DNA from 3 places in the Promicromonospora sp. NPDC059942 genome. Region 3 is predicted to be linked to each of the others. Evidence: predicted binding sites of a transcription regulator. Region 3 holds the regulator's gene; each other region holds the start of a gene.
What was found. Region 3 encodes HrcA, which represses chaperone genes, less so after heat shock. Its sites were predicted from a motif close to TTNGCACTCGNNNNNNNCGAGTGCNAA; they were not measured.
Positions count from the first base shown of each region.

Region 1: a site for HrcA is predicted at 1,646-1,672, ahead of groL (chaperonin GroEL). Genes of this name have one in related genera too.
Region 2: a site for HrcA is predicted at 3,295-3,321, ahead of ACFV9Q_RS01000 (Hsp20/alpha crystallin family protein). Genes of this name have one in related genera too.

Region 1 covers NZ_JBHWLR010000013.1:72,791-82,170, reverse strand. The annotation lists gene groL (chaperonin GroEL) at 1-1,498, opposite strand, end outside; gene ACFV9Q_RS20290 (phytoene desaturase family protein) at 1,703-3,223, opposite strand; gene ACFV9Q_RS20285 (cold-shock protein) at 3,452-3,655, opposite strand; gene ACFV9Q_RS20280 (LytR C-terminal domain-containing protein) at 3,860-4,510, opposite strand; gene ACFV9Q_RS20275 (DUF3263 domain-containing protein) at 4,553-4,849, opposite strand; gene ACFV9Q_RS20270 (uracil-DNA glycosylase) at 4,959-5,675, opposite strand; gene ACFV9Q_RS20265 (SGNH/GDSL hydrolase family protein) at 5,872-6,630, shown strand; gene ACFV9Q_RS20260 (MFS transporter) at 6,764-8,299, shown strand; gene ACFV9Q_RS20255 (TetR/AcrR family transcriptional regulator) at 8,334-8,882, shown strand; gene ACFV9Q_RS20250 (phosphotransferase) at 8,897-9,380, opposite strand, start outside.
Region 2 covers NZ_JBHWLR010000001.1:245,707-255,086, reverse strand. The annotation lists gene ACFV9Q_RS01020 (serine hydrolase domain-containing protein) at 1-842, opposite strand, end outside; gene ACFV9Q_RS01015 (LysR family transcriptional regulator) at 987-1,877, shown strand; gene ACFV9Q_RS01010 (GlsB/YeaQ/YmgE family stress response membrane protein) at 1,998-2,261, shown strand; gene ACFV9Q_RS01005 (hypothetical protein) at 2,267-3,265, shown strand; gene ACFV9Q_RS01000 (Hsp20/alpha crystallin family protein) at 3,415-3,867, shown strand; gene ACFV9Q_RS00995 (DUF1269 domain-containing protein) at 4,024-4,554, shown strand; gene ACFV9Q_RS00990 (Gfo/Idh/MocA family protein) at 4,609-5,805, opposite strand; gene ACFV9Q_RS00985 (helix-turn-helix domain-containing protein) at 5,962-6,819, shown strand; gene ACFV9Q_RS00980 (ABC transporter substrate-binding protein) at 6,800-8,128, opposite strand; gene ACFV9Q_RS00975 (carbohydrate ABC transporter permease) at 8,149-9,030, opposite strand; gene ACFV9Q_RS00970 (carbohydrate ABC transporter permease) at 9,042-9,380, opposite strand, start outside.
Region 3 covers NZ_JBHWLR010000005.1:428,883-438,262, forward strand. The annotation lists gene ACFV9Q_RS11315 (16S rRNA (uracil(1498)-N(3))-methyltransferase) at 1-471, opposite strand, end outside; gene dnaJ (molecular chaperone DnaJ) at 482-1,603, opposite strand; gene hrcA (heat-inducible transcriptional repressor HrcA) at 1,632-2,651, opposite strand; gene ACFV9Q_RS11330 (hypothetical protein) at 3,039-3,224, shown strand; gene ACFV9Q_RS11335 (ATP-binding protein) at 3,334-6,183, shown strand; gene ACFV9Q_RS11340 (DUF3097 domain-containing protein) at 6,310-7,173, shown strand; gene ACFV9Q_RS11345 (DUF4870 domain-containing protein) at 7,198-7,725, shown strand; gene ACFV9Q_RS11350 (hypothetical protein) at 7,793-8,761, opposite strand; gene ACFV9Q_RS11355 (hypothetical protein) at 8,855-9,380, opposite strand, start outside.

The DNA of each region.
Region 1 (9,380 bases), on a different contig from region 3:
AGCGGGTCACCTTGACCGGGTCGTTGACGCCCGCGGCGAGCAGGTCCTCGTACACGCCGGTCGCGGCGTTCAGGCCCTGGCCGGAGGGAAGGTTGCGCACCTTCTCCGCCACGACGCCGCCCTCGAGGCCGGCGTTCACGGCGATCTGCTTCAGCGGGGCGTCGATCGCGGCACGCACGATCGAGGCACCGGTCGCCTCGTCACCCTCGAGCTCGAGCTTGGCGAACGCGACGGCGCCGGCCTGGATGAGGGCCACGCCACCACCGGCGACGATGCCCTCCTCGACGGCAGCCTTCGCGTTGCGGACGGCGTCCTCGATGCGGTGCTTGCGCTCCTTGAGCTCCACCTCGGTGGCCGCGCCGGCCTTGATGACGGCCACGCCGCCGGCCAGCTTGGCGAGGCGCTCCTGCAGCTTCTCGCGGTCGTAGTCCGAGTCGGACTTGTCGATCTCGCTGCGGATCTGGTTCACGCGACCGGCGATGAGGTCGGCGTCGCCGGCACCCTCGACGATCGTGGTCTCGTCCTTGGTGACGACGACCTTGCGCGCCTGGCCCAGCTCCTCGAGCGTGGCGTTCTCCAGCTTGAGGCCCACCGTCTCGGTGATGACCTGGCCGCCGGTCAGGATCGCGATGTCCTGCAGCATGGCCTTGCGGCGGTCGCCGAAGCCCGGGGCCTTGACGGCGACGGACTTGAAGGTGCCACGGATCTTGTTCAGCACCAGGGTCGCCAGGGCCTCGCCCTCGACGTCCTCGGCGATGATGAGGAGCGACTTGCCCGACTTCATGACCTGGTCGAGCAGCGGCAGCATGTCCTTGACGTTCGAGATCTTCGACTCGACGATCAGGACGTACGGGTCCTCGAGCACGGCCTCCTGGCGCTCGGGGTCCGTCTCGAAGTAGCGGGCCAGGAAGCCCTTGTCGAAGCGCATGCCCTCGGTGAGCTCGAGCTCGAGGCCGAAGGTGTTCGACTCCTCGACGGTGATGACGCCTTCCTTGCCCACCTTGTCGAGGGCCTCGGCGATGAGCTCGCCGATCGCCGGGTCGCCGGCCGAGATCGCGGCCGTGGCGGCGATCTCTTCCTTCGTCTCGATCTCCTTGGCGGCGTTCAGCAGCTGCTCGGTGACGGCCTCGGTGGCCTTCTCGATGCCGCGCTTGACGGCGATCGGGTTGGCACCGGCGGCAACGACACGCAGGCCCTCCTTCACGAGCGCCTGGGCGAGCACGGTGGCGGTGGTGGTGCCGTCACCCGCGACGTCGTCCGTCTTCTTGGCGACCTCCTTGACGAGCTCCGCGCCGATCCGCTCGTAGGGGTCCTCGAGCTCGATCTCCTTGGCGATGGAGACACCGTCGTTGGTGATCGTGGGGGCGCCCCACTTCTTGTCCAGAACGACGTTGCGACCCTTCGGGCCGAGCGTGACCTTCACCGTGTCGGCGAGCTGGTTGAGCCCGCGCTCCATGCTCCGACGAGCAACCTCGTCGAAAGCGATGATCTTGGCCATGGGGATGAATCCTCCGCTGGTGGCTTGTCCAGGCCGGCCGGTGCCCGCGACGGACGGCAACCGCCTCGACGACCATGTCTCGCCGCGGCAGGAGGCCTCACCATTCGACCCTGCTGTCACTCTCCAACGGAGAGTGCTAAGACATTATTGGCACTCGGACCTTGAGAGTGCAAGACGCGTACACCGCGAGCGAACGCGGCACACCTACCCCGGCGCGAGCCCCTGCACGTGGCGGAGGTCGAACTCCCCCACCAGCGCCCGGCGCGCGGCGTGCCACCCGCCCATGCCGTGCACGCCCGGGCCCGGCGGGGTCGACGCCGAGCAGAGGTACACACCCTCGGCGACCTGGTACGGGTCGGGGGCGAGGGTGGGCCGCGCGACCATCTGCCACATGCTCGCGGCGCCCGCGGAGATGTCGCCGCCCGGGTAGTTCTGGTTGTGGCGCTGCATCTGGTCGGCGGGGATGCACCGCGCGCCGACGACGACGTCGCGGAAGCCGGGCGCGAAGCGCTCGATCTGCCGTGTGACCGCCTCGGTGACGTCGTGCGGCGAGCCGGCGGGCACGTGGGCGTAGGTCCACAGCGGCCGCCTGGCGCCCCGCACCCGGCCGGGGTCGGCGACGCCCGGGTCGCTGAGCAGGACCATCGGGTGGTCGGGATGCACCCCGTGCGCGACGGCGTCCTCCGCGATCACCATCTCCCCGCGCGACCCGCCCACGTGCACGGTCGACGCGCGCCCGACGTCGGGCGCCGCCCAGGGGACCGGGCCCGACAGGACGAAGTCGACCTTGGCGGCCGCGTTGCCGTACCGGAACCTGCGCAGGGCGGCGCGGCGCGGCGCCCGGATCCGCTCCCCCAGGACCCGCAGCACGGTGGTCGGCGTCGTGTCGAAGAAGACGGCGCGGGCGGGCGGGAGGTCGCGCCAGGCGTCGACCGGGCGGCCCGTCTCGACGGTGCCGCCGTGCGCCCGGAGGTCACGGACCAGGGCGTCGGTGATGGCCTGCGAACCGCCCACCGGCACGGCCCAGCCGCCGTCGGCGTGCGCGAGGGCCGCGAGGAGCAGGGCCGTACCCGCCCCCGCGTACGACGGGAGCGGCGTGATGGCGTGCGCCGCGACGCCGGTGAGCAGGGCTTTCGCCTCCTCGGTGAGGAACCGCCGCTCCCAGCGCGGGCCGCCCTGCTCGAGGAGTGCCGCGCCGAACCGCAGGCCCGGCCGGACGAGGGAGGCCAGGCCCCAGGTCTCCGACGCGTGCGCGCCGTGGTCGCGCACGCCCTCCAGCATGCCGCGCACGGTCCGCTTGTCCCCCAGCGCGAGCGCGGTCACCTGTCGCCAGCTCTCGGCGAGGGGGCCGATCAGGTCACGCCACGCGTCGCCGTCGGCCCCGAGGCCGTCGGCGGTCCGGGCCAGGTCGCGCCACGCGATGCCCGCGCGATCGCCGGCGAGCGGCTGGGCGTAGGCGACCTCGGGCGCGACGAGCTCGACGCCGTGTGCCGGCAGGTCGAAGGCCCGGAAGAACGGCGAGGCCCAGGCCATGGGGTGCACGGCGGAGCAGAGGTCGAAGAGCAGGTCGTCGTCGAGCTCGGGTACAGGGAGCGTGCGCGCGCCGCCGCCGATCGTCGGCTGCGCCTCCAGCACACGGACGCCCAGGCCCGCGCGGGCTAGCGTCACCGCGGCCGCCAGGCCGTTCGGCCCGGAGCCCACCACCACTGCATCGAGGAGCGTCACGCACCCCATCGAATCACGGGTGCTCGCCGGGCAGGGGGCGCCAGGCGGGAACCAGAGCGAGCAGCCGCGGTACGGGGCGGCTGCTCGGTGGCGTCGGGCATCGTCGTCCGACAGGGTGCGATACCGGTCGTCGTCGACCGTCCAGTGCGGACGCCGGGGTCTGGGTCCCAGCATCCTCGGGGGGTGGCGGGCGACGGGTGGGCAGTTCCCACCCGTCGTCCCATCGAGTCAGACCGGACGAACCTGCTCTGCCTGCGGACCCTTCTGTCCCTGCCCCACCTCGTACTCGACTTCCTGTCCCTCGTCGAGGGACCGGTAGCCATCGCTCTGGATCGCACTGTAGTGAACGAAAAGGTCCTGGCCGCCGGCGGTCGGGGTGATGAAGCCATACCCCTTCTCGGCGTTGAACCACTTGACGGTGCCCTGGGCCATGCGTAGTTCTCCTTGTACCTCTGCACGGGCCATGCGGTCGACCCGTGGTGGTTCGAGCCTAGTGGTCCGTCTCACACCAGGGAACCCTCTATGCCCGGTATGCGGCATTAAGCGCATGGCGAACGCCCAGGTCAGAGGGCTGCAAACCGCCGCTTGTCAAGGAATATCAACATGGTGGTACAGCCTGGTAAACCCAACCGAAGGTCAGCCCATGGTCGAGGGCCGGGTCACGACGACCACCCACAGGGCCTCGGGCGACTCGGACACCGCCGCCGACTCGACCATGTTGGCCTCCGGGATGCCGAGCAGCGCCGCGGTGTAGGCGGCCGTCTCCGCACGGTTGGCGCCGTAGAGAATGGTGTTCTCGGTGTAGGTCGCGCCGTCCGGGGTCGCCGGCTCCTCGCGCAGCGCCGCGCCGGCCACGTCCTGCCCCTTCAGGTAGTCGGCGGTCTCGCCTGCGAGGCCCGCCTCCTGCCCGACGTTGTAGACGGCCACCTGGGCGGTCAGGTCCGCGCCGGCCTTGAGCGCCGCCGGGTCGGCAGCACCGCCGGTCTCCGCGGACGGCTCACCGCTGGGCTCGCCCGACGGTTCACCCGACGTCGAGGCCGAGGGGGACGGCGAGACGGGCGCCGAGGCCGAGGTCGACGGGTCGCCCGACGCCTCCGCCGGTTCCCCGTCGCCGGAGAGCAGTGTGATGCCGCCCCACGCCACGGCGGCGCAGACTACGGCGACCAGCAGGAACGGCCAGGCCGAGCTCCAACCGCTGCGCGGTGCACGGTGCACACCCACCGGTGCGCCCCCGGGGACAGCGACGTCGAACTCGTCGGGCGGGTAGGGGTAGCCACTCTTCGTCACGGCAGAGAGAGTAGCGGGTTGTTGTGACGGATCGGTGCCTTCTCAGTGGTTCTCATCCGTCAGACGACGTGTAGATCGTGCTCGCTGCCGGGTCGAGCGGAGCCTGCGCAGCCGCTTGACCAGCATCGGGTCGTGCTCCAGGGCGGCCGGGGAGTCGATGAGCGTATTGAGAACCTGGTAATACCGCGTGGCCGTCAGACCGAACAGCTCACGCGCCGCTTCTTCCTTGGCGCCGGCGTACTTCCACCACTGGCGCTCGAACGCGAGGATCTCGCGGTCCCGGTCGGAGAGCCCCTTCTCCGCGCCCGCGACGGCGGGGGCCTCGACGTGGGCGACCAGCGTCTCGCCGGTCCCCCCGGAGGCCGGAGGAACAGTCCTGTTGTTCACCTGAGTCCTTTTCACGTTGTCTGCACGCCGGGAGTCCGCCGGCGCCAAGGGCGGCCGGTCGTTACGGCAGGCGCCAGTCGACGGGCTGGGCGCCCTGCTGCTCCAGGAGCGCGTTGGCCCGCGAGAACGGCTTGGACCCGAAGAAGCCGCTGCGCGCCGACAGCGGCGACGGGTGCGCGCTCTCGACCACGGGGACGTCACCCAGCCACGCCTTGAGGTTGCGCGCCTTCGCGCCCCACAGGATCGCCACGAGGGGCCCGCCACGGGCCACCAGCGCACGGATGGCGGCCTCGGTGACCTCTTCCCAGCCCTTGCCGGCGTGCGAGTCGGAGGAGCCGGGGCGGCAGGTCAGCGTCCTGTTCAGCAGCATGACGCCCTGGTCGGCCCAGGGCCGGAGGTCACCGTTCGACGGGAGCGGCAGGCCGAGGTCCTCCTGCAGCTCCTTGTAGATGTTGACCAGCGAGCGCGGGACCGGCCGCACGTCCGGCTGCACCGAGAAGGACAGGCCCATGGCGTGCCCCGGCGTCGGGTACGGGTCCTGGCCCACGATCAGCACACGCACGTCCGCGAGCGGGCGCTTGAACGCGGCGAGCACGTTCTCCCCCGCCGGGACGTAGGTGCGCCCCTCGGCGACCTCGGCTCGGAGGAAGTCGCCCATCGCATGGATGCGGGGCTCGACGTCGGCCAGCGCCTCGGCCCAGTCCGGCGCGATGACCTGCGACAACGGGGGCCGGCCAGCGGCATCGGCGGCGTCGGCAGGGGGTGTCGGGTTCACGATGGTCTCCACGTTCAGGAGGTTACCGGGACCCACTGACAGCGACCGTCTGTGCTGCCCGACACACCCACTTGTGACGACTCTTCACCGCGTTGGCGCAACAATGAGGACCGTGAGCGCGACGACGACCCCAGAACCGGAAGGCCCCTCCACGACCCCCACCGCGACCGCCCCCGTCCGCTGGACGCGGTACATCGCCATGGGCGACTCCTTCTCGGAGGGGCTGTGGGATCCCTATCCCGACGCCCCGGACGTGCAGCGCGGCTGGGCGGACAACCTCGCCGCCGCGCTCTCCGCCCGCCGCATCGCGGCCGGCGAGGCGCCGCTGGAGTACGCGAACCTCGCGATCCGGGGCCGCAAGCTGCGCCCGATCGTCGCCGAGCAGCTCGGGGTCACCCTCGACGCACAGCCGGACCTCGTCTCCCTGGTCGCGGGCGGCAACGACATCCTGCGCGCCACGGCGGACATCGACGCGATCTCGGCCGCCCTGGAGGACGCCGTCGTCACGCTCCGTGCCACCGGCGCCGACGTGCTGATGGGCACCGGCTTCAAGGCGGGCGCCGCGCTGAGCTGGACCAACGGCCGCGTGGGCATCTTCAACGCGAACGTCTGGTCCATCGCCCGGCGCCACGGCGCGCACGTGGTGGACCTGTGGGGCATGCGCGCCCTGGCCGACCTGCGCCTCTGGTCCTCCGACCGCATCCACCTCACCCCCGAGGGGCACCAGCGGGTGGCGAACGCCGCGCTCGTCGCGCTCGGCCTGGAGCCGGACGACGCCGCCTACGACGTGCCGCTCGACGCCGCCCCGCCCGCGGCCTTCCGCGAGACGGCGCGCGCCAACGCCGCCTGGATGCGCCAGCACGTGGGCCCGTGGGTCAAGCGGCGCCTGACCGGCACCTCCAGCGGCGACGGACGCACCGCGAAGTGGCCGACGCCGGGAGCCTGGCCGCGCGCATAGTTCACCCGCTCGGCCCTACACTTGCGAGGGTGAATCTCAGAGGCTCCCCGGTGCTCGCACCGGGGAGCCTCTGACGTCTTCACACCCCACCCTGGCCGCGTAACTTAACCTTCTAGATGGTACATTTACAACCATGACGATGAGCCCTCCGCTGGGTGCGGGCACGTCCCGGCTGAGCACCGGACGGCGCTGGACCCTTCTGGTCACGGTCGGCACCGGTCTGCTGCTGATCACGCTGGACAACTCGATCCTGTACACGGCGCTGCCGACCCTCACGCGCGAGCTCGACGCGAGCTGGAGCGAGAGCCTGTGGATCATCAACGCCTATCCGCTGGTGATGACCGGGCTCCTGCTCGGCTCGGGCACGCTGGGCGACCGGTTCGGGCACCGGCGGATGTTCGTGTCCGGCCTGGTCGTGTTCGGGCTCGCCTCCTTCCTGGCCGCGACCGCGCCCACGCCCGAGGTGCTGATCGCCGCGCGCGGGCTCCTCGCCGTCGGCGCCGCGGCGATGATGCCGGCCACGCTGGCCCTGATCCGGGTGGCCTTCGTCAACGAGCGCGAGCGCAACATCGCCATCAGCGTGTGGGGCAGCCTGTCCGTCGTCGGCGGCGCCCTCGGGCCGATCGTCGGCGGCGTGCTGCTGGAGCACTTCGCCTGGGGCTCGATCTTCCTGATCAACGTGCCGGTGGTCCTGCTGGCCGTGATCGTCGGGCTCGCCGTCGCGCCGGAGGACGACCCGCACCCCGCGACCCGGTGGGACTTCGTCTCGTCCGTCCAGGCCCTCGTCACGCTGGTCGGGCTCGTGGTCCTCATCAAGGAGGTCGCCCGCGCCGACCGGTCCGGGACCGTCGTCCTCGGCGCGGCAGCGGTGACCGTCGTGGGCTGGTGGGTCTTCGTCCGCCGGCAGCGGCGGCTGCCGTTCCCGCTGCTCGACCTGTCGATCTTCCGCAACGCCGCGTTCTCGTCCGGGGTGCTGGCGGCGGCGATCGCCATGTTCGCCATGGGCGGGCTGCAGCTCGCCACGACGCAACGGTTCCAGCTCGTGGCCGGGTTCACCCCGCTGGAGGCCGGGCTCCTGGTGGCCGCCATCGCCCTCGGCTCGCTGCCGTCCTCGCTCCTGGCCGGGGCGTTCCTCCACGTGGTGGGCCTGCGGGTGCTGATCGGCGGTGGCCTGGCCGTGGGCGCCGTCGGCGTGGCGGGGACGCTGTACGGCGTGCAGCACGGGACCGAGTGGCTGCTGCTCGCCGGCCTGCTCGTGACGGGCCTCGGGCTGGGGGCGGCGATGTCGGTGGCCTCCACGGCGATCATCGGGAACGTGCCCGCCCGCCGGGCCGGCATGGGCTCCTCCGTGGAGGAGGTCTCCTACGAGTTCGGCAGCCTGGCCGCCGTGGCCCTGCTCGGCTCGCTGCTGACCACCGTCTACACCGCGACGGTCCGCCTGCCCGACGGCGCCCCCGTCGAGGCGGGCCGGTCGATGTCCGACGCCCTGACCGCCCCCGGCACCGGCCCCGAGGTGCTCGCCGCCGCGGCCCAGGCGTTCGGGAACAGCTACTTCGTGGTCATGGTGATCTGCGCCGCGGTCCTGGCGCTCGGCGCTATCGTCACCACAGTGCTGCTCCGCGCCTACGGGCCGGGATCGGCATCCTCCGCCTACGGTTCGGGTCACTGAACCGCTCCGACCGCGACGCCCCGCAGGAGACCCCGTGCGACCGAGCAACCGCGACCGCATCCTCGAATCCGCCGTGCGCCTGGTCCAGCGCGAGGGCGTCACGGCCGTGACCTTCGACTCCGTGGCGGCCGAGGCAGAGCTGACGCGCGGCGGGATCATGTACCACTTCCCCTCCCGCGAGGGGCTGCTCGTCGCCATCCACGAGCACCTGGCCGCGCGGTGGGAGGCCACGCTGGAGGCCGACGCCGGCCGTCCGGCCGACCAGCTCACCCCCGACGAGCGGCTGGCCGCCTACATCCGCGTGAGCGCCCAGGCCGCGACCCGGGCGGAGCTGCAGCTCATGCTGGAGGCCGCGACCCGTCCGGAGTGGGCGGGCCCGTGGAGCGTGGTGCTGGAGCGGTGGGCGCCCGTGCCCGACGACGCGGAGGCCGACCCGGCCTCGATGTCCCTGCTGGTGGCCCGCCTCGCCGCCGACGGGCTGTGGATGTTCGAGTCGCTCGCCTACCGGTCGATGCCCGACACCCAGCGCCGCGCCGTCGCGGAGCACCTGGTGCGCGCCGTGGCGGGGGCTCCCGGAGCCTGAACGGGGCCCGGCGCCTACCGCGAGAAGGCGGGGAACACGGGTGCTCGCGACGCCGCGGCAGCAGGCCAGCGCCGCGTCAGCGCCGCGCCGAGCGACTGGAGCCATCCGGTGACTGCCGCCAGACCCTCGACACGCTCCGTCAGGCGCGCGCAGGTCCCGACCTGGTGCACGATCTGCCCTCGACGTCGCCGGGCGTCCGCCCGCGCCTGATCCGGCCGGGCGATCAGCGGCAGCCGGACGAGCCTGCCGAGCAGCGCGACGACGGCCCCGTCGGCGAGCGCCTGGCCGTGACCGGCGGCCGGCAGGTCCGCGCCGTCCGCGGTCAGCGCAGCGTGGTACGCCGTGTCGGCGGACTCGACGGCTTCCGGCGGCAGCACGCCCCACGGGCTGCTGTGGTGCGGGAACGGGTAGTGCAGGAAGCACGCGTCGATCCCGGTGTGCCCGATGCGTGATCCCTCGAAGTCGATCAGCCGGGCGCCGTCGTCGGTGATCAGCACG
Region 2 (9,380 bases), on a different contig from region 3:
GCGTCGGGCAGCAGCTTGCCGGTGAGCAGCCCGACGATGAAGGTCTGCAGGTCCTGGGTGGTCGAGATCATGTCTCCGCCGGTGGCGATCCAGGACGGGTTGTGCCGCGTGACGTCGACCGTCCTCTCCTCGCCACCGTCGTCGTACCGGTAGTAGGCGTGGGTGTACGGGGCGGGGATCTCCTGCGAGGTGCCCGGCAGCACCGTGCCGGTCAGGCCGAGCGGCCCCAGGACCAGCCGCTGCGTCTCCTCGGCGAACGAGCGGCCGGTCACCCGCTCGATCAGCAGCCGGACCAGCACGTAGTTCGTGTTGGAGTAGCTCCAGTCCGTGCCCGGCTCGAACCGGGCCGGGTTGGACAGCGCGATCCCGACGAGCTCCTCCGGGGCGTAGGTGCGGAACCGGTTGTCGACCCACTCCTTGCCCGACTGCGTCGCGGGGATGCCGGGCACGAACGTCCCGTCGTCGTAGTACTCACCGGTGAAGTTGAAGACGCCGCTGGTGTGCTGGAGCAGCATGCGCAGGGTGATGCGCGGGTCCAGCCGGAGCTCAGGCAGGTGGTCGTGCACCGGCGCGCCCAGGCTGAGCACGTTCTCGCCGACCAGCGCCAGCGCCACGGTCGCGGCGAACGTCTTGGTGTTGCTGCCGATCCGGACGTGCCCGTCGGTCGAGGGCGGGGTGTCGTCGTCCAGCGCCTGCCGGCCGGCGACGCCGGTCCAGTCGCCCTGCTCGTCGTGCACGCGCAGCTGCACCCCGGTGAACCCGGCCTCGACCATGGTCTCGATGTCTCGCTGCAGCTGGTCGCGGTCCGCCGTCCGCAGGGTGGGGAGGGATGGCGCGGTCATGGTTGGCTCCGTTCGACGTGGGAAGAGGCGGCACCAGCAGGACCTCGTCCTGGCCGCCCCGTCTATCATCGATTCCGGCCAAACCGCTCAACAACGGCGAAAATCGCAACGCAGCGATCACCACCGCTGATCGACAGGAACGACGTGGAGCTTCGCGAGATCGAGATCTTTCTGACCCTCACCGAGGAACTCCACTTCGGCCGGACCGCGCAGCGCCTGCACCTGTCCCAGGCGGCGGTCAGCCAGTCGATCAAGAAGCAGGAGCGCAGCATCGGGGCACCGCTGTTCCACCGCACCAGCCGTGTCGTGCGCCTGACGCCGATCGGCGAGCGGCTCCGGGACGATCTGCGGCCCCTGCTCCGGGCCATCACGGACAGCACCGAACGGGCACGCGTGGCAGCGAGCGGACGGTCCGGCGTGCTGCGCGTCGGGACCGCCGCCGGCAACACCCTGGAGCTGCGGCCGTACTGGGACGCGTTTCGCGCCGCCCACCCCACCTGGGACCTTCGGGTGCGCTACCAGCCGTTCAGCAACGCCATGGCCGTCCTGCGGCAGGGTGACATCGACGTGTACGTCGGGTGGCTCCCCATCACGGAGCCCGACCTCACGAGCGGCCCGGTGATGTTCACCGAGCCGATGGTCGTGGCCCTCGCGCTCGACCACGATCTGGCCCGCGCCGACGCGGTCAGCCTGGAGGACCTCGCCGCCTTCGAGGTGATCGACACCGCCGGCGCCTTCGCGGACGAGTACATGGACGTCTTCAACCCGTTCCAGACACCGGGCGGGCGCACCATCACGCGCGGTCCGGTGATCGCGGACCTGGAACAGGCCTTCAGCGCCACCGCGAACGGTGAGGTCGCCCAACCGCTCGGCGGCCACGCGGCCCGCTACTACCGGCGCCCCGATCTCACCTACCGGCCGTTCCGCCAGGACTGGAGGATCAGCTGGGGCCCGATCTGGAGGGCAGACAACGACAACGCGGGCATCCGCAACCTCACCACGGTGCTGAGCGACCTCGGCCCGCGAGAGCTCTGACGACTTCCCGTGGCGAGCACCGGCCAACCGGGTGAAAGTGGATGAGCAACAGGTCGTCTTCCAGGGCTTGAGCCAGAGCGTCCGCACGCGTCAGGGGACGCATCGTCGAACGGAGCTTCCATGGGCATCATCGGCTGGATCCTGATCGGACTCATCATGGGCGCCATCGCCCGGGCGATCCTTCCCGGCAAGGCCGCCGGAGGATGGTTCATCACGCTCGTCGTCGGAGTGCTCGGCGCACTGCTGGGCGGCTGGATCGGTGGGGCACTCTTCGACGTCCAGGTCAACGAGTCCTTCTTCTCGCTGACCACGTGGTTCTGGGCGCTCGTCGGCTCGCTCCTCGTGCTCGTCATCTGGGGAGCCGTCGCACGTCGACGGGCCTGAACCAGATGGAGTCCGTCCGCGTAGGACTCGTGGCCGACCCGGCCGCGCCGACCGTGATCGCGCAAGGCTTGGCTGACCTGCGCCCGCCCGATGGTGGCGTCGCGTGGGACATCACCGTGGTGAGCGAGCCGTTCACGACCGGGTCCGAGGACCTCCGGACCGCGCTGGACAGGCTGCAGGACGAGGCTCGCGAGCGGGACTGGGACCTCGTCGTCGGCCTGACCGAGCTTCCTCTTCACGACGGGAACGGCCGGCACCTGCTGGCCGACACCGATCCCGGTCGGCAGGCCGCGGTGCTCTCTCTGCCCGCGCTCGGCGGGCTGCGGGTCCACGCCCGGGCACGGCGGGCAGTGCGCTCGCTGGTCAGCACGATGGCCGAGCCGAGCGGGGAGGACAGGCACCGCGTCGTCCTGCCCCGCCTGCGGGGTCGGTGGCGCCTTCTGCTCGGCATGGTGCTCGCGAACCGTCCCTGGCTGCTGGTGCCCGGGCTGAAGTCGGCGCTCGTGGCGGCGTTGGCGACCGGCGCCGTGGCCACGGTCAACTCGACGGTCTGGGTACTGGCGGACTCGTTGTCGTGGTGGCGCCTGGTGGTGGCCTCGATCGCCTCGGTCACCCTCGTCGTGGCCTGGCTCGTGATCGACGGCGAGCTGTGGGACCGCCCCGAGGGCGACTCGCCACAGGCACGGGAGCGGTCCCGCCTCTACAACGCGTCAACGGTGCTGACACTCGTGACCGGCGTGGTCATCTGCTACTGCGCTCTCTACGTCGTGAACCTGGTGTGGGCGCTGTTCGTCCTGGACCCCGACCTGATGGGCGGCTACGTCGGGGCGACGCTCGGGTACGGCGACCTGGTGGTCCTGGCCTGGTTCGTCGCATCAGCGGCAACCGTCGGTGGTGGTCTTGGTTCTGGCCTGGAGTCGGACGAGGCGATTCGCGCCGCCGCCTACTCCAAGCGCGAGGAGGACCGGCGCGAGCGCCTCGCGCGCGACCGGCAGGGCAGGTAGCACTTCTTCTCGCTTGCGGCTCCAGACCCTTGGCACTCTCGCATCAAGAGTGCTAAAAATTGACTGTAGCCGGACGGCGGCACCCACCGCCGTCGAGCGCCGCGGTCCTGGAGGGGCCAGGACCGCATCAGCATGGGAGGTGATGCGCAATGGCTACCTATTGGGACCCGTTCCAGGAGATGGACCGGCTGTTCGGCTCGTTCGCGAGCAACGCACGACAGTCGGGCACCCTGCCGATGGACCTGTTCCGCACCGGCGACCACTACGTGCTGTCCATGGACCTGCCCGGAGTCGACCCGGGGACCATCGACGTCTCGGTCGAGGACCGCACGCTGACCGTCCGCGCCGAACGCACGCAGCGTTCGGGTGACGACGCGCAGTGGCTGGTCCGGGAGCGTCCCACCGGCACCTTCGCCCGGCAGCTCACGGTAGGCCGCGGGCTCGCACTGGACCGGATCTCCGCGTCGTACACCGACGGCGTCCTGTCGCTGACCATCCCCGTCAGCGAGGAAGCCAAGCCGCGGAAGATCGAGGTCGCCCACACCGCCGGCACCACGCCCATCGGCCGAGGATCCGGCGACCGGCAGACCATCGAGTCCTGACCGCCGTCGACCCGCCCCTTACGCCGGCTCGACGGCGTAAGGGGCGGGTCACCCGAATCATGTGACTCGACGAGGCGCACCCCGGCCTAGCGTCGCGGTCGAACCATCGAACGAGTGCCCCGCGGACGGCGGGCCACGCTATCGAGGAGAGACGACATGGCGCTCGACACCCTGGTGGCCTTCGCGGCCAGCTACGGCAGCGAGGACGACGCGGTGACCGACTACGAGGCGGTGAAGGAGTTCTACCAGGTCAGCGGTCTCATCGACACCTACGACGCGGCGGTGGTCTCGCGGCACGCCGACGGCAAGGTCAAGATCGTCAAGAAGCACGAGCAGCCGACCCGGCACGGCGCCTGGGGCGGCCTGGGTCTCGGCCTGGCCGGGGGCGCACTCGTGGCCCTCTTCCCGGCGATCGGTCTGGGTGGCGCCCTGCTCGCGGGCGGCGCCGGGGGCAGCGCCATCGGCGCGCTCGCCGGGCACGTCGCCGGCGGGATGAGCCGCGGCGACCTGAAGGACCTGGGCGAGCTCCTCGACGAGGGGCAGAGCGGCCTGGTCGTCATCGCCGCCTCGGACGTGGCAGCACACGTGGAGAGCGCGATCGCCCGCGCGGCCAGGCTGGAGAAGAAGGAGCTGAAGGCCGACGAGAAGGCGCTGGAGGCCGCGATCGACGAGGCCACCGCGAGGTGAGTCCGCGGGGGCGATCCGAACGCGGCGTCGCGGGTCGCCCCAGCGCCCCGGCCGTCAGCTCTGCGGCGCGTCCCCGAAGTCGCGGATGTCCAGGCGGACGCCGCCCTTGAGCGCCGACTCGTGCGCCACGATGCCGGGCATCGTGTACCGCGCGGCGACCCAGGCGTTCACCGGCGGGAGGGCGCCGGTCGTGACGGCCGTGACGAAGTCGTCGGCCAGGAAGTGGTGACTGCCCTCGTGGCCGTTGGAGACGTTCGCGAACTCCTTCGGCAGCCGCGAGCGGTCGTGCACCGGCGCGGAGCCCGAGGTGAAGGCGTCCCGCAGCGCGGGCGAGACGTGCTCCAGCGACGGGTCGTCGGGTGACAGCGTCGGCTTGGGAGCCAGGTGCTCCGTGATGTCCACGACCTCCTGCTTGTCCTGCCAGAGGCTGACGTTGACGAGCTGCTCCATGCTGGCCTCGGTGCCGAAGAACCGGAACCGCGACTCGCGGAAGTGCGAGGGGAACCCGACCCGGCGGAACTCGTTGATGCGGAACGCGCCGCCCCCGGCGGCCTCGAACAGCGCGGTGGCGTTGGAGAAGTCGTTGGCGAACTGGCTCACGTCCTTGTCGAACACCCCGTCCCCGCGGTCGTCGAGCACGCCGATCGCCGAGACGCTGGTCGCGTGCGTCTGCCAGGCGCCGAGGATCCCGCCCAGGGAGTGCGTGGGGTACATCAGGGGCGGGTAGCTCGCGGTGGACTTCCAGTTCTCACCGCCGCTGTACCGGTACGCGTCGTAGAAGCCGAGGTCCATGTCGTGCAGATAGTCGCCCTCGGCGTAGAACAGCCGGCCGAAGGCGCCCTTCGCGGCCTGGTCGCGGGCGTGGACGGTCGCCGGGTTGTAGTAGCTCGTCTCGCCCATCATGTAGGTCAGCCCGGTCTCCCGGACCGCGTCGACGATGGCCTCGATCTCCGGCTCGGAGACGGCCATCGGCACCGAGGAGTAGACATGCTTGCCGGCGCGCAGCGCCTGGACCACCAGGGGCCCGTGCGTCCAGCGCTGCGTGAAGATCGCGATGGCGTCGACGTCGGAGGCGAGCAGGGCCTCGAAGGACGGGACGGTCCCGGCGAGGTCGTACTCGCCGACGAGCTTCTCGGCGCGCTCGGGCAGCAGGTCGGTGACGTAGATGTCCCCGACGCCGGGGTGGAGGTTCCAGAGCTTGACGAACTGCCCGGCGAACTGCCCGGCTCCGACGATGCCAAGTGTGAACACAGATGCTCCTTGTCCTGGGCCGCGGCGATGCGGCCGGGGGCGCGACGACGGCCGGCGGCCGCGTTGACGGCCTTGACCCTACGTACCTACGATCGGCGAACTCTTCACGGATCCAAGCCGGTTCTTCCAGGATCCTCAGGCACTCGGGGGCAGATGATGTCGCAGATCGAGATCGAGCCGTCCGCTCTCCTGAGCTGGTCGGGCCGCCCCACCCTGATGGGCACCGCCCACCAGCACGACGACCTGGAGATCAACCTCGTCACCGAGGGCGGCACGATGCTCTACCTGTTCGGTGGCGTGCCGGTCGAGATCGGCCCCGGGTCGGTCGCGGCGTTCTGGGCGGCGGTGCCCCACCAGCTCATCGCCAGCACGGCGACCCGGGCGCACTGGGTGCACGTGCCGTTCTCGACCTTCCTCGGCTGGGGACTGCCCGCCGCCCTGGTCGGCCGTCTGCTGTCCGGCATGCCGCTGATCTCACCGCCGGAGGCGGCGCTGACGACCGACCCGGCGAACTTCACGCAGTGGGCCGCCGACCTGTCGGGTGACCAGCCCGAGCTGCGTCGCATCGCGATGCTGGAGATCGAGGCCCGGGTGCGCCGGCTCGGACTGGCCACACCGGGGCAGCCGGTGCGGCAGTTCGCAGCCGGCGACCCGGCCCTGCGCCAGGTGCTGGCGATGGTGCGCCACATCGCCGAGCACTTCCGCGAACCGCTCACCGTCGCGGACGTCGCACGGACCGTGCGGCTGCACCCCAACTACGCCATGGCCCAGTTCCGCAAGGTCGTGCACACCACCATGGTCGACTACCTCACCCGGTGCCGGCTGGCCGAGGCGCGGCGGCTGCTGGTGACCACGGGCCTGCCGGTCGCCGACGTCGCGGCAGAGTCCGGCTTCAGCTCCGTGAGCCGGTTCTACACCGCGTTCGGCGACGTCTGCGGCGTGCCTCCGGCGGCGTACCGGCGCGAGAACCAGCACGACCAGCCGCGCCTCCCGGTCAGTCGAACAGGGCGTTGACCTGCTCGTTGGCCTCGGTCAGCGAGCTGACGTCGGCCTTGCCGCCCAGCACCTCGTCCATCGCGGGGGTCATGATCGCGTGCACGTCCGAGGCGTGGTCGGTCACCGGGAACAGGAACGTGGTGCCGTCCTCGACGTGGGTGGTGAACGGCGAGACGTCGATCCCCTTCTCGGCGAACGCCTCCGTGGCGATCTCGGCCGAGCTGGTGATCGCCGGGAACACGATGCCGGCGGCGCCCACGAGGTCCTGGCAGTCGGTCGAGCCCAGGAACGCGACCCACTTCGCCGCGCCCTCGGGGTTGTCCGTGCCCGCCCAGACGGAGTCGGCCAGGCCGTTGAACATGCTCGCGCGCTTCCCGTTCGGGCCGGTGGGCGTGGGCGCCAGCCCAACGTCGACGCCGTCGTAGCCGAAGTAGGTCGAGAGCATCCAGTCGCCGCTGATGTTGATGGCGGACTTGCCCGCGCCGAAGTTGTCGTTCACCGACGCGCCGATCGTGGTCTCCAGCGGCGGGGCGTAACCCTTCTCGATCAGGGAGTACCACCAGGCGATGGTCTCCTGGAAGCGCGGGTCGTCGTAGTTGTAGTGCGTGCCCCAGGGGTTCTCGTCCGTGTGGGTCCAGCCCGTGGTGGCGGTGTACATGCTCCACTCGGTCTGGCCGTTCTCGTACCCGGCGCCGGGGATGCCCAGGCCGTAGACCGCGACGTTCTCCTTGTCGAAGCCCGGCTCGTCGCCGCGCACGCCGTTCGCGTCGACGGTCAGGCGCGCGATGGCCTCCTCGTAGCTGCCGCCGTCGTCCGGGTTCCAGTCGAGGTCCTGCATGTCCTTCTCGGTCAGCCCGGCGTCCTTGACCATCTCCTGGTTGTAGAAGATCGCGACGGTGTCCCAGTCCTTCGGCAGGCCGTACCGCTTGCCGTCCTGCGCGACCCACAGGTCCGCGAGGCCGGCCGAGTACTGGTCGAGGTCGACGTCGGCGATGTGGTCGTCGAGGGCCAGGAGCTGCCCGTTCGCCACGAACTCGGGGTACTTGGACACGTGGTCGGTGAACACGTCCGGGCCGGTGCCCGACGAGAACGCGGTGGTCAGCGCCGACCAGTAGTCGTCCCACCCGCGCTGCGTGATCTTGACCGTCAGGTCGGGGTTGGCCTCGTGGAAGGCGTCGGCGCATTGCTGGTAGGCGGGCTGCTGGTTCGAGTCCCAGAGCCAGTAGTCGATCTGGCCCTCCGCCTCGGCGCCGGACGACCCGCCCGCGCAGGCGGTCAGGGACAGGGACGCGAGGGCGACGGCGCCCGCGAGCATCTTTCGCTTCATGGTGTTCCTTTCTGGCCCGGCTACTTGATGCCGGAGAAACCGATGGAGTTGATGACCCGGCGGCCGAAGACGGCGTAGAGGATCACGATGGGCAGGGCCGCGACGAGGGACGCGGCCATGAGCCCGGCCCAGTCGGGCGCGCCCTGCGGCGTCTGCGAGCGGAAGACCCCGAGGGCCACGGTGAGCACCTTGGACTCCTCCGTCTGGCCCACCAGGAGCGGCCAGAAGTAGTCGTTCCAGGTGTTGATGAACGTGAGGATGCCGAGCGTGGTGACCGGCGCCGCCGAGATCGGCAGGATGATCCGGAAGAAGATGCGCCAGGGCTGGGCGCCGTCGATCATCGCCGCCTCGTCGATCTCCTTCGGGATGCCGAGGAAGAACTGCCGCATGAAGAAGATCGCGAACGGCGTCATGAACAGGCTCGGCAGCATGATCCCGGGCAGCGTGTTGAGCAGGCCGAGCGACTTGATCGTCAGGAAGTTCGGCAGCGAGGTGAAGATCGGCGGCACCAGGAGCGCCCCGAGGAAGACGGCGAACCAGGCGTCCCGCCCCGGCCAGCTCAGCCGCGCGAAGGCGTAGGCCGCCATCGAGGAGAACAGCACCTGGCCCACCGTCACGGCCGTGGCGACCACGAGCGAGTTGCGCAGGTAGAGCCAGAAGCTCAGCGACGCGCCCGAGCCGCCCTCCGCCATCGCCTCCTCGGGTGTGGCCAGGCCGAACACCCGCTTGAACGGGCCGAGCGTGAAGTCGGCGGGCAGCAGCGAGAAGGACTGGGCGGCGAGCGCCTGGTTGTCCGAGAACGCGGTGCGCAGCATCCAGTAGAACGGCAGCACGGTGGCCAGCACGAAGAACCACAGCACGACCCAGGCGAGCAGCCGGCCCCAGGTGATCCGTGTACGCATGTGCGCTCCCATCAGGAGAGGTCGGACTCGCCGGCGCGCAGCAGTCGCATCTGCGCGAAGGCGGCCCCGGCGAGGATGAGGAACAGGACCACGGACATGGCGGACGCGTAGCCGAAGTGCCCGCGGGCGAACGCCTGCTCGTAGATGTAGAGCTGGAGCACGCGGGAGGCGTTGCCGGGCCCGCCGGCGGTGGTCACGGCCACCGTGTCGAAGACCTGGAAGGCGCCGGTGACCGTGATGACCAGCACGAGGACGAGCACCGGCCGCAGCAGCGGCAGGGTGATGCGCCAGAAGGTGCGCCACTCCCCCGCGCCGTCGACGGCGGCCGCCTCATAGACGCTCGCCGGGAT
Region 3 (9,380 bases):
GTCGACGTCGGGGATGCGCGCCCGGCGGGCCTGCTTCGTGGCGGCCCGCACGGTGCTGACCCAGCGGGCCCGCGACTTCGCCGCGCGGTCCCCGCGCCACACGACCACGGACCGTTCGGCCTGCCACGGGATGATCGCGTCCACCCCGGTCTCCGTGGCGGCCTCGATCGCCATCTCGTCGCGGTCGCCCTTGGCGAGGGCCTGGACGAGCGTCACGACGACGTCGGGCACGGGCTCGACGACGGCCTGCTCGACGCGCAGGTGCACCTCGGCGCCGTGCACGGCCTCGACGACGGTCCGCAGGCGCACGCCCGCGCCGTCGACCACGTCGATCCGCTCCCCCGGCCCGCGCCGCTGGACGACGCCGGCGTGCCGGCCCTCGGCGCCGTCGAGCACGTAGAGCGCGCCCGCGCCGTACTCGGACAGCGGGTGGGCGGCGGAGGCCTCGGCGAGAAAGACTGGCGCGCTCATGGGTGCGCGGTCAGCGCCCGCTGAGCTTGTCGCGCAGGCGCGAGAAGACGCCGCCCTGGACCGTGGCGAGCCGCGGCTCGGGCCGCTCCTCGCCGCGCAGCGTCGCGAGCTGCTGCATCAACGCGGTCTGCTCCTCGTCGAGGTTCGTGGGGACGTGGACCTCGATGTGCACGTTGAGGTCGCCGCGCCCGTTGGAGTGCAGGTGCCCCACGCCGAGACCCTTGAGGGTCATGACCTGGCCGGGCTGCGTGCCCGGTCGCAGGTCGATCTCCTGCAGGCCGTCCAGCGTGTCGAGCTCGAGCACCGTGCCGAGCGCGGCCGCCGTCATCGGCACCTGGAGGGTGCAGTGCAGCTCGTCGCCGCGCCGCACGAACGTGTCGTGCGCGCGCTCGCGGATCTCGACGTACAGGTCGCCGGCGGGGCCGCCGCCGGGGCCCACCTCGCCCTGCGCGGAGAGCTTGATGCGCGTACCGGTGTCGACGCCCGCGGGCACGTTGACCGCGACGGTGCGCCGCGAGCGCACCCGGCCCTCGCCGGAGCAGTCGGTGCAGGGCTCGGGGATCACGGTGCCGAAGCCGCCGCAGGCGGAGCACGGCTGGTTGGTCATGACCTGGCCGAGGAACGAGCGGGCGACGCGCTGCACGGAGCCGCGGCCCTGGCAGACGTCGCAGGTGCGGGCGTGGGTGCCCGGCCGCGCGCCGTCGCCGCCGCAGGTGTTGCAGACCACCGCGGTGTCGACCTGGATCTCGCGCTTGGCGCCGAACACGGCCTCGGCGAGGTCGAGGTCGAGGCGCACGAGCGCGTCGTTGCCGCGCCGGGCGCGCGGGACGGGGCCGGTCGGCTGCCCGCCGCCGAAGAAGGTCTCGAAGATGTCCTGGAACCCGAACCCGGCGCCGAACCCGCCGCCCGCGCCGCCGCCGGGGGACGTCGGGTCGACGCCCATGTCGTACTGCTGGCGCTTGTCGGGGTTGGACAGCACCTCGTACGCGCGCGCGACGTCCTTGAACCGGTCCTCGCCCGCGTCGCCGGCCACGTCCGGGTGCAGCTCGCGGGCCAGCTTGCGGTATGCCTTCTTGATCTGCTCGGGCGAGGCGTCGCGCGGAACACCGAGAATCTCGTAGTAGTCGGTCACAGGTCTCTCTTCGTGATGAGGTGAGTAGTCAGCCGGGCAGCACTCGCGACAGGTAGCGCGCGACGGCGCGGACCGCGGCGATGGTGCCCGGATAGTCCATACGGGTGGGGCCGATCGAGCTCAGGATCGCGACGGTGTCGCCGTCGGACGAGCCGTAGCCGGACGTGACGACGGAGGCCTCCGCCAGTCCCGCCAGCCGGTTCTCGTGCCCGATGCTCACCGCCACCTTGGCGTCGTCGGTCATGTCGGTGAGGAGGCCGAGCAGGACGACCTGCTCCTCGAGCGCCTCCAGGACGGGCCGCAGGCCCTGCTCGAAACGCATGCCGGACCGTGCCAAATTGGCCTGGCCGGTCAGCACGATCCGTTCCTCGCTCTCCTCGGCGAGCGCGGCGGTGACCACCTCGGCGACGGCCGTCGCCAGCGGGCGGTGCTCGGCCGGCATCGCCTCGGCGACCCCGGCGAACACGTCACCGAGGTCGGCGAGCCGGCGGCCGGCGGTCGCCGCGTTCAGGCGGGCGCGCAGCTCGCCGAGCGTGCCGTCGTCCAGGTCGACCGGCACGTCGAGGAAGCGCTGCTCCACCCGGCCGGTGTCCGTGATGACGACGACGAGGAGCCGCCCCTCGGCCGTCGGCACGAGCTCCAGGTGCCGCAGCCCGGACCGCCGCAGCGACGGGTACTGCACCACGGCGACCTGGCCGGTGAGCTGGGCGATGAGCCGCCCGGCGCGGGCCACGACGTCGTCCAGGTCGACCGCCTCGGAGAGGAAGGTCTCGATGGCCCGCTTCTGCGGGACGGACAGCGGCCGGACCTCGGCGAGCTGGTCCACGAAGAGGCGGTAGCCCTTGTCGGTGGGGATGCGCCCCGCCGAGGTGTGCGGCTGGGCGATGAGCCCGGCCTCCTCCAGGGCGGCCATGTCGTTGCGGACCGTGGCCGGGGAGACGCCGAGCTGGTGGCGCTCCGTGAGGATGCGCGAACCGACGGGCTCCCGTGTGCGGACATAGTCCTCCACGATGGCCCGCAGGACATCGAGTCTGCGTTCCTCGCTCACCGCGCTCACCTCCGTCCCCAGGTAGAACGTCCGGGACGTGCACCCGGGTTCCGGCCCGCTCACCGACACTGCCTTCCAGCACTCTCACCGACCGAGTGCCAATCCTACGCGGCACGCGCCACCCGCCGGGTCGCCGACCCGCCGCACGCCGTGCGCACCCGGGCCGGCCACGCCGTCCCGCCCCGGCGAACACGCGGCTGACCTGCATGTCCTACCGTTCGCCAAGGGCTGAGCACCGAGCATAGGGCGATGCCTTAGGCGCGCCCACCCCGCACCGCGAACCCGTCGGAAAAGATGCGGCGACCGCCCGATCCGCGCGACGTACCTCACAGACGAACCTGGAATCACTGCCGGCGAGGGGCCGGCGGTGACACCAGGAGGAACACCATGTTCGGTTTTACGGACTACGCCGAGTACAGCCGCAACGAGCGGGAGCTCGACCAGCGCAACGAGCGGGCCCGCGTGGCCCGTGAGCAGAAGGACGCGGCCCGCCGCCAGGCCGCCGCGCAGCGCACCGCCGAGCGCGGTGCCCGGGCCAAGGCGGCCGACGCCGTCCGGCCGCGCGTCGCCTGATCCCCCGGGAAGGACGACCGTGCCGGGCAGCGGGCCGGCCCACGGAGACGGCGGGCAGGCCGACGGAAAAGAACGGAACGACCACGGACCGGCATGGGACGATGAGCCCATGCCGGTCCCCCGTGCCCGCCTGGTGGGCCGAGCCCCCGAGCTCGGCGCGCTCGAGGCCGCTCTCGCCGACGTCCGCTCGGGCGGCAGCCGCACCCTCGTGATCGCCGGCGAGGCCGGGATCGGCAAGACCCGCCTGCTCGACGAGCTCACCTCCCGGGCCGACGACGCCCACGTGATCGTCGGCCAGTGCGCCGACGAGGGCTCCGGGCCCCTCCCGTATGCCGCCCTGGTCGGACTCCTGGGCGGCGTTGTCCGGACGATGGGCCCCGAGGCGGTCGTCGCCGCGGCCGGACCCTCGGCCGGCGCCCTGTCCGCCCTCGCCCCCCAGCTCGTCGCACCCGCGCCCGACGCCGGGGCCGACCGGGTCCCCGAGGTCCTCACCGACCTGCTCGCCGGGCTCGCGGGCGAACGACCCGTCGTGGTGGTCATCGAGGACCTGCACTGGTCCGACGACGTCACGCGCGCCGTCGCGCTCCGCCTCGCCCGCACCACGCCGCCGGGCCTGCTCCTGCTGCTCACCTACCGCAGCGACGACGTCTCCCGCGGGCACCCCCTCCGCGTCGTCCTGGCCGAGCTCGACCGGGCGCGGCTCACCACCCGTCTCGAGCTGACGCGCCTGGGCGAGACCGAGGTCCACGAGATGGCACAGGACCTGCTCGACGTCGGCCTCGACGCCGAGCAGCTCGCCGACCTGGCGGACCGCAGCGAGGGCGTCCCCTTCTACGTCGAGGAGCTGATCGGTTTCCTCGGCACCGACCTGCCCGACTCCCTGCGCGACATCCTCCTGCTGCGCTACTGGAACCTGAGCCGGGAGGCCCGGTCGCTGTGCCGCGTGGTCGCCGCCGCCGGCCCGCGCGTCTGGTACGACGTGCTCGACGACGTCCTGGCGGACGCCTCGACGGGGCCGGGACAGCGCGCCCCGCAGACCGGGGCCGAGGCGGAGGAGACCGTCCGCGAGGCGGTCGAGGCCCAGGTGCTGGTGGTCACCGAGGTCGGCTACGCCTTCCGGCACGCGCTGGTCCAGGAGGCCGTGTACGCCGAGCTGCTGCCCGGCGAGCGGCACCGCCTGCACGCCGCCTACGCGCGGGCCCTGGAGCGGGCCCTCGTCCGGCGCGCCCACTCGGTGGCGAAGCTGTCCCGCATCGCCGACCACTGGTGGCGCGCGGGGATGCCCGACAAGGCGCTCGCCGCGGCCGTCGAGGGGCACCGGACGGCCGCGGCGGGCGCGGCGTCGTCCACCGCGGTCGCACTGGGTGAACGGGCCCTGGAGCTCTGGCAGCAGGTGCGCGAACCGGAGGCCGTCGCCGGGCTGCCGCACCACGAGCTGCTGCGGTCGGTCGCCGAGGTCCTGCGCGGCTCGACCCGGAGCGCCCGCGCCCTGGCCGTGGCGCACGAGGCGATCGCCGAGTGGCCCGAGGACGACCCGGCGGGACTCGTCGGCATGCTCTCCGACGCGGCGCTCATCGCGGGCCACGCCGGCTCGGACGAGGGGCCCGAGCTCATCGAACGGGCCCTGGCGCTGGTCGAGCCCGGCCGGGACGACGTCGTGCGCGGCCAGCTCCTGATGCTGCGGGCGCGCCGCGCGATGCTCGGCGGCCGGCCCCGGGAGGCGATCGAGGCCGCGACGGCTGCCCACGACGCAGCCCGTGCGATCGGCGACGCCGAGGTCGTGTCCGTCACGCTGAACCTGCGGGGCGTGAGCCGCGTGCAGCTCGGCGACACCGGCGGCTTCGCGGAGATCGACGCCGGCCGCGAGGCGGCCGGGGACACGTGGCACGGGCTGAGCCGGTACTACGTCAACGGTTCGGACGCCCGGCTCGTCGTGGGTGACTGGGGCCGGGCCGCGGAGATCGCCCAGGAGGGGATCGGCGCCGCGCGCCGGCACGGCTCGTCCGACTCGACCCGGCTCATGATCGAGGGAAACCTCGCCGAGGCGCAGATCGGGCGCGGCGACTGGGCCGAGGCCGCCGCCTGGTACGAGCGCACGATCCCGCCGATCCACGACAGCGTGTACTCCGCCTACCTCAGCGAGCGCCGGATCTGGCTCATGATGTGGCGGGGCGAGGTGGAGCAGGCGCAGGCAGAGGCACGCCGCAGGGTCCCGACCTGGGAGCGGTTCGGGCGCCTGGAGGAGCAGATCAGGTCGCGCACCAGCGTGACGCTGGCGGAGCTCGCGCTGCTGCGCGACGAGCCGGCCGAGGCCCTGGAGCGCATGTCGGTGGTGGTCGCCTCGGACCGCCCGTGCATGCCGGCCTACGACCTGCAACAGCTCGGCGTGGCGGCCCAGGCGATCGCCCGGCTGCGCGCCGCCGGGCAGGACGTCGACGACGCCCCCTACCGCGCGGCCCTCGCCGCGTGCGCGCACTGGCCGACGTTCCCGTTGTGGTCGGCGCTGTTCGAGGCGGAGCTCGGCACCGGACCCTGGACGACGGTCGCCGACCTGCCCGGTCCCGGACCCGTGCACCTGCGCCCGTACGCGCTGTACCGCGAGGGCGCGCGGCTGCTCGACGTCGCCGACCGCGCCGGGGCCCGGGCGGCGCTCGGCTCGGCGGTCGTGGAGGCGGAGAAGATCGGTGCGGGACTGGTCGTCCGGCAGGCGCAGGGTCTCATCGACCGCGCGGGCCTGGTGGAGGGGGCAGCCGGCACTCCGCCGTCGGGCGCGGGGACGGACGCGCTCACCGCCCGCGAGCGGCAGGTGCTGGCCCTGGTGGCCGAGGGCCTGACGAACGGGCAGATCGCCGAGCGGCTGTTCATCTCCGCCAAGACCGCGTCGGTGCACGTCTCGGCGATCCTCCGCAAGCTCGGCGTCGCCACCCGCACGGAGGCGGCGCTCCGCGCGAGCCGCTGACCCGACCCGCCTACCCCGCCCGCCCCGCCCACCCGACCTCGTTGAGTGCGGGCTATCTGCGCCGAATGACACTCCGGAAGCGCGGATATCCAGCACTCAACGGGAGGGGCGACCTAGGCTCGCGGCGTGGTCGACGAACGGTATGGAGCCGATGTGCTGTCCCCCCAGTTCCCTGGCGCGCAGCGAGGGCGGCGGCCGACGTCGCAGCCCACGCCCGCCGAGCTGGGCCTCGTGGTCGAGGAGGTCGAGACCGGCTGGGTCGGCGCCGTGGTGCGCGTCGAGAAGTCGGGCGGCATGCACGTGGTGGTCCTGGAGGACCGCCGCGGTCGCACCCGCACCTTCCCGCTCGGCCCGGGGTTCTGGGTCGAGGGCAAGCCCGTCGTGCTCACCGCGCCCGTCGTGAACCGCGCGCCGGCGCAGCCCACCCGCACGGCCTCCGGGTCCGTCGCGGTGCACGGCGCCCGGGCGCGCGTCGCCCGCGGCAGCCGCATCTGGGTGGAGGGCAAGCACGACGCCGAGCTCGTGGAGAAGGTCTGGGGCGACGACCTGCGGATCGAGGGCGTGGTGGTCGAGATGCTCGACGGCGTGGACCACCTCGCCGAGCGCCTCGCCGAGTTCGGGCCCGACGCCGAACGGCGGGTCGGCGTGCTCGTGGACCACCTGGTGCCCGGGTCGAAGGAGCAGCGGCTCACCGACGAGGCGCTGCGCACCGTCCCCACGGGGACCGTGCTGGTGCTGGGCCACCCCTACGTCGACGTGTGGCAGGCCGTGCGCGCCGAGCGCCTCGGGCTCGAGCGCTGGCCCGTAATCGACCGCGGTACCGAGTGGAAGCTGGGCATCCTGCGGTCCCTGGGCTGGCCTGCGCAGACGCAGGCGGACGTCGCCCGCGGCTGGCAGCGGATCCTCGGCACCGTGCGCGACTTCCGGGACCTCGACCCGGCGCTGCTCGGCAGGGTCGAAGAACTTATCGATTTCGTGACCCTCTCGTAAGGCGCAGCCTCTACGGTTGGTCATATGTCCGAAAACCCGCAGGAGCCGCAGACTCCTCAGCAGCCCGGCCCGGCGCCGCAGCAGCCCGGCCCCGCACCTCAGCAGCCGCAGGACGCCCCGGCCTACGGGACGCCCCAGCCACAGTCGCCCTACCAGGGTCCGCCGGCGGCGGGTCCGGCGTACAGCCCCGGCTACGGCCCCGGCGCGCCGTACCAGCCCCAGCCGCTCACCCCGTCGGACGAGCGCATGTGGACGGTCTTCGCCCAGGTCGGCGCCATCATCTTCTCGTTCGTGCCGCCGCTGGTGATCTGGCTGGTCTTCAAGGACCGCAGCCGGTTCGTGGAGCAGGAGGCGAAGGAGTCGCTGAACTTCACGATCACCGTGATCATCGCGAACGTGGCGCTCGCGATCATCGCCGCGGTCACGTTCGGCCTCGGCACGATCCTGTACATCGTGCTCATCGCCGCGGTCGTGTTCCAGATCCTGGCTGCCGTCGAGAACGGAAAGGGCGCGCCCTACCGCTACCCGGTGAACATCCGCTTCATCAAGTAGCCGACGTGCGCCGAGTCAGCATGCTGGTCCGCGACCAGCATGCTGACTCGGCGATCAGTCGGGCGGCTCAGGCGACGGCGGGACCCATCGTGCCCGGGCTTGCCGTCGCCGGACCGCTGGCGACCGGTCCGCCGGTGAGGCGGCGGAACGCGAAGGCCAGCGCCAGCAGCGACAGCGGGATCGTGACGAACAGGCCGAGCCCGCACACCAGCGCGCCCACGATGTTGATGCCCAGGAGCGCGAGCTCCAGCAGGAACACCGAGCCGAAGTTCTGCCCCACCAGGCGGAACGAGCCGGTCAGCGCGTCCCACGCGTTGAGGTTGCGGTCAACCACGTTGTGGTAGGTGAACGGCGCGAAGATCGCCAGGGCGATGAGGCCCAGGCCGCACAGCAGCAGGCCCACGAAGCCGGCGACCAGCAGCAGGAGCGCCGCCAGGATGATCATCGGGTAGCTGTTGACCTTGAAGAGCGTGCCCCAGGTCGCCTTCTCGCCGGAGACCTCACGCAGGGCCGCGTTGATCCCGAGGGCGCCGAGGATCGAGTTGATGATTCCACCGATCAGCCCGAGCAGCGAACCGCCGAACGACACCCCGGTCGCCGTGGACGAGCTGATGTCGCCGCGCATCGCGGCCTGGTTGATCTCCTGGTAGTCGCCGAACGAGCCGGCGTTGAAGATGGCGCCCACGGCGAACGAGAGCAGGACGAAGAGCACCCAGAAGAGCCAGTTCCCCGTGAACCGGCTCCACCCGAAGCTCAGTGCCTCGCCGACGGCGAACGGCGCGGCCGACTGCGTGCCGTAGGGCGCGCCCTGACCCCCGTAGGCCGGCGGCTGACCCGCCCCGCCGTAGGGCGGAGGCTGGGTGGCGCCGCCGTACGGCGACTGCTGACCGGCGCCGTAGGGCGACTGCTCGCCGGCGCCGTAAGGCGGCGGCTGCGCGGGCCCGCCCGGCTGTGCCGGACCGCCGGCCGGGTTCTGCGGCGGCGTCGGGCCGCCGGCTCCCGGCTCGTACGGGTTCTGCGGAGTGTTCTCGGTCATGTGTGTCCCCTTTTCACTGTTCAGTGATCCGAAGCCACCTTCACCTTTTCTCCGCAATTCCGCATGTGCAACCGCGGAGTTGTTACCCGCAGGTCAGGACCGGACCGGCTCCCTGGTCCACCGCTGGACGAGGTAGGCCCCCATCAGCAGCATCGCCGGCGCGACCACCACGAGGCCGGTCCCGCACGTGACGACCGACGCGACGGCCAGGCCGGCGAAGATCCCGAAGAACGCGAGCGCGGCGCCGAGATGGGACAGCACCAGCCCGACGCCGCGGCCGAGCGCCCGGCCGAAGCCCACGCCGTTGAGCAGCAGGAAGGGCACCGGGAGCAGGAGGAGCGTGCAGACGAGCTGGACCAGGCCGCCCACCACCGGGACGACGGTGCTGACGAACCCGATCACCCCCGCGAGGAGTGCGTACGCGACCAGGCCGCCGAAGCCGCGCAGCAGGAAGAAGTCCCGGAACCGGACCTTGCGGGTCCGGGTGGCGGCGAGCGCGCCCGCGTACAGGAGAGCCTGCAGCAGGAAGCTGATCGCGGTGCCCGCCGCGCCCAGCGCCTTGGCCTCGAACGACTGCCCGGCGGCCAGTGCGGCGTCGAGCGCCACCGGGTCGGTGGAG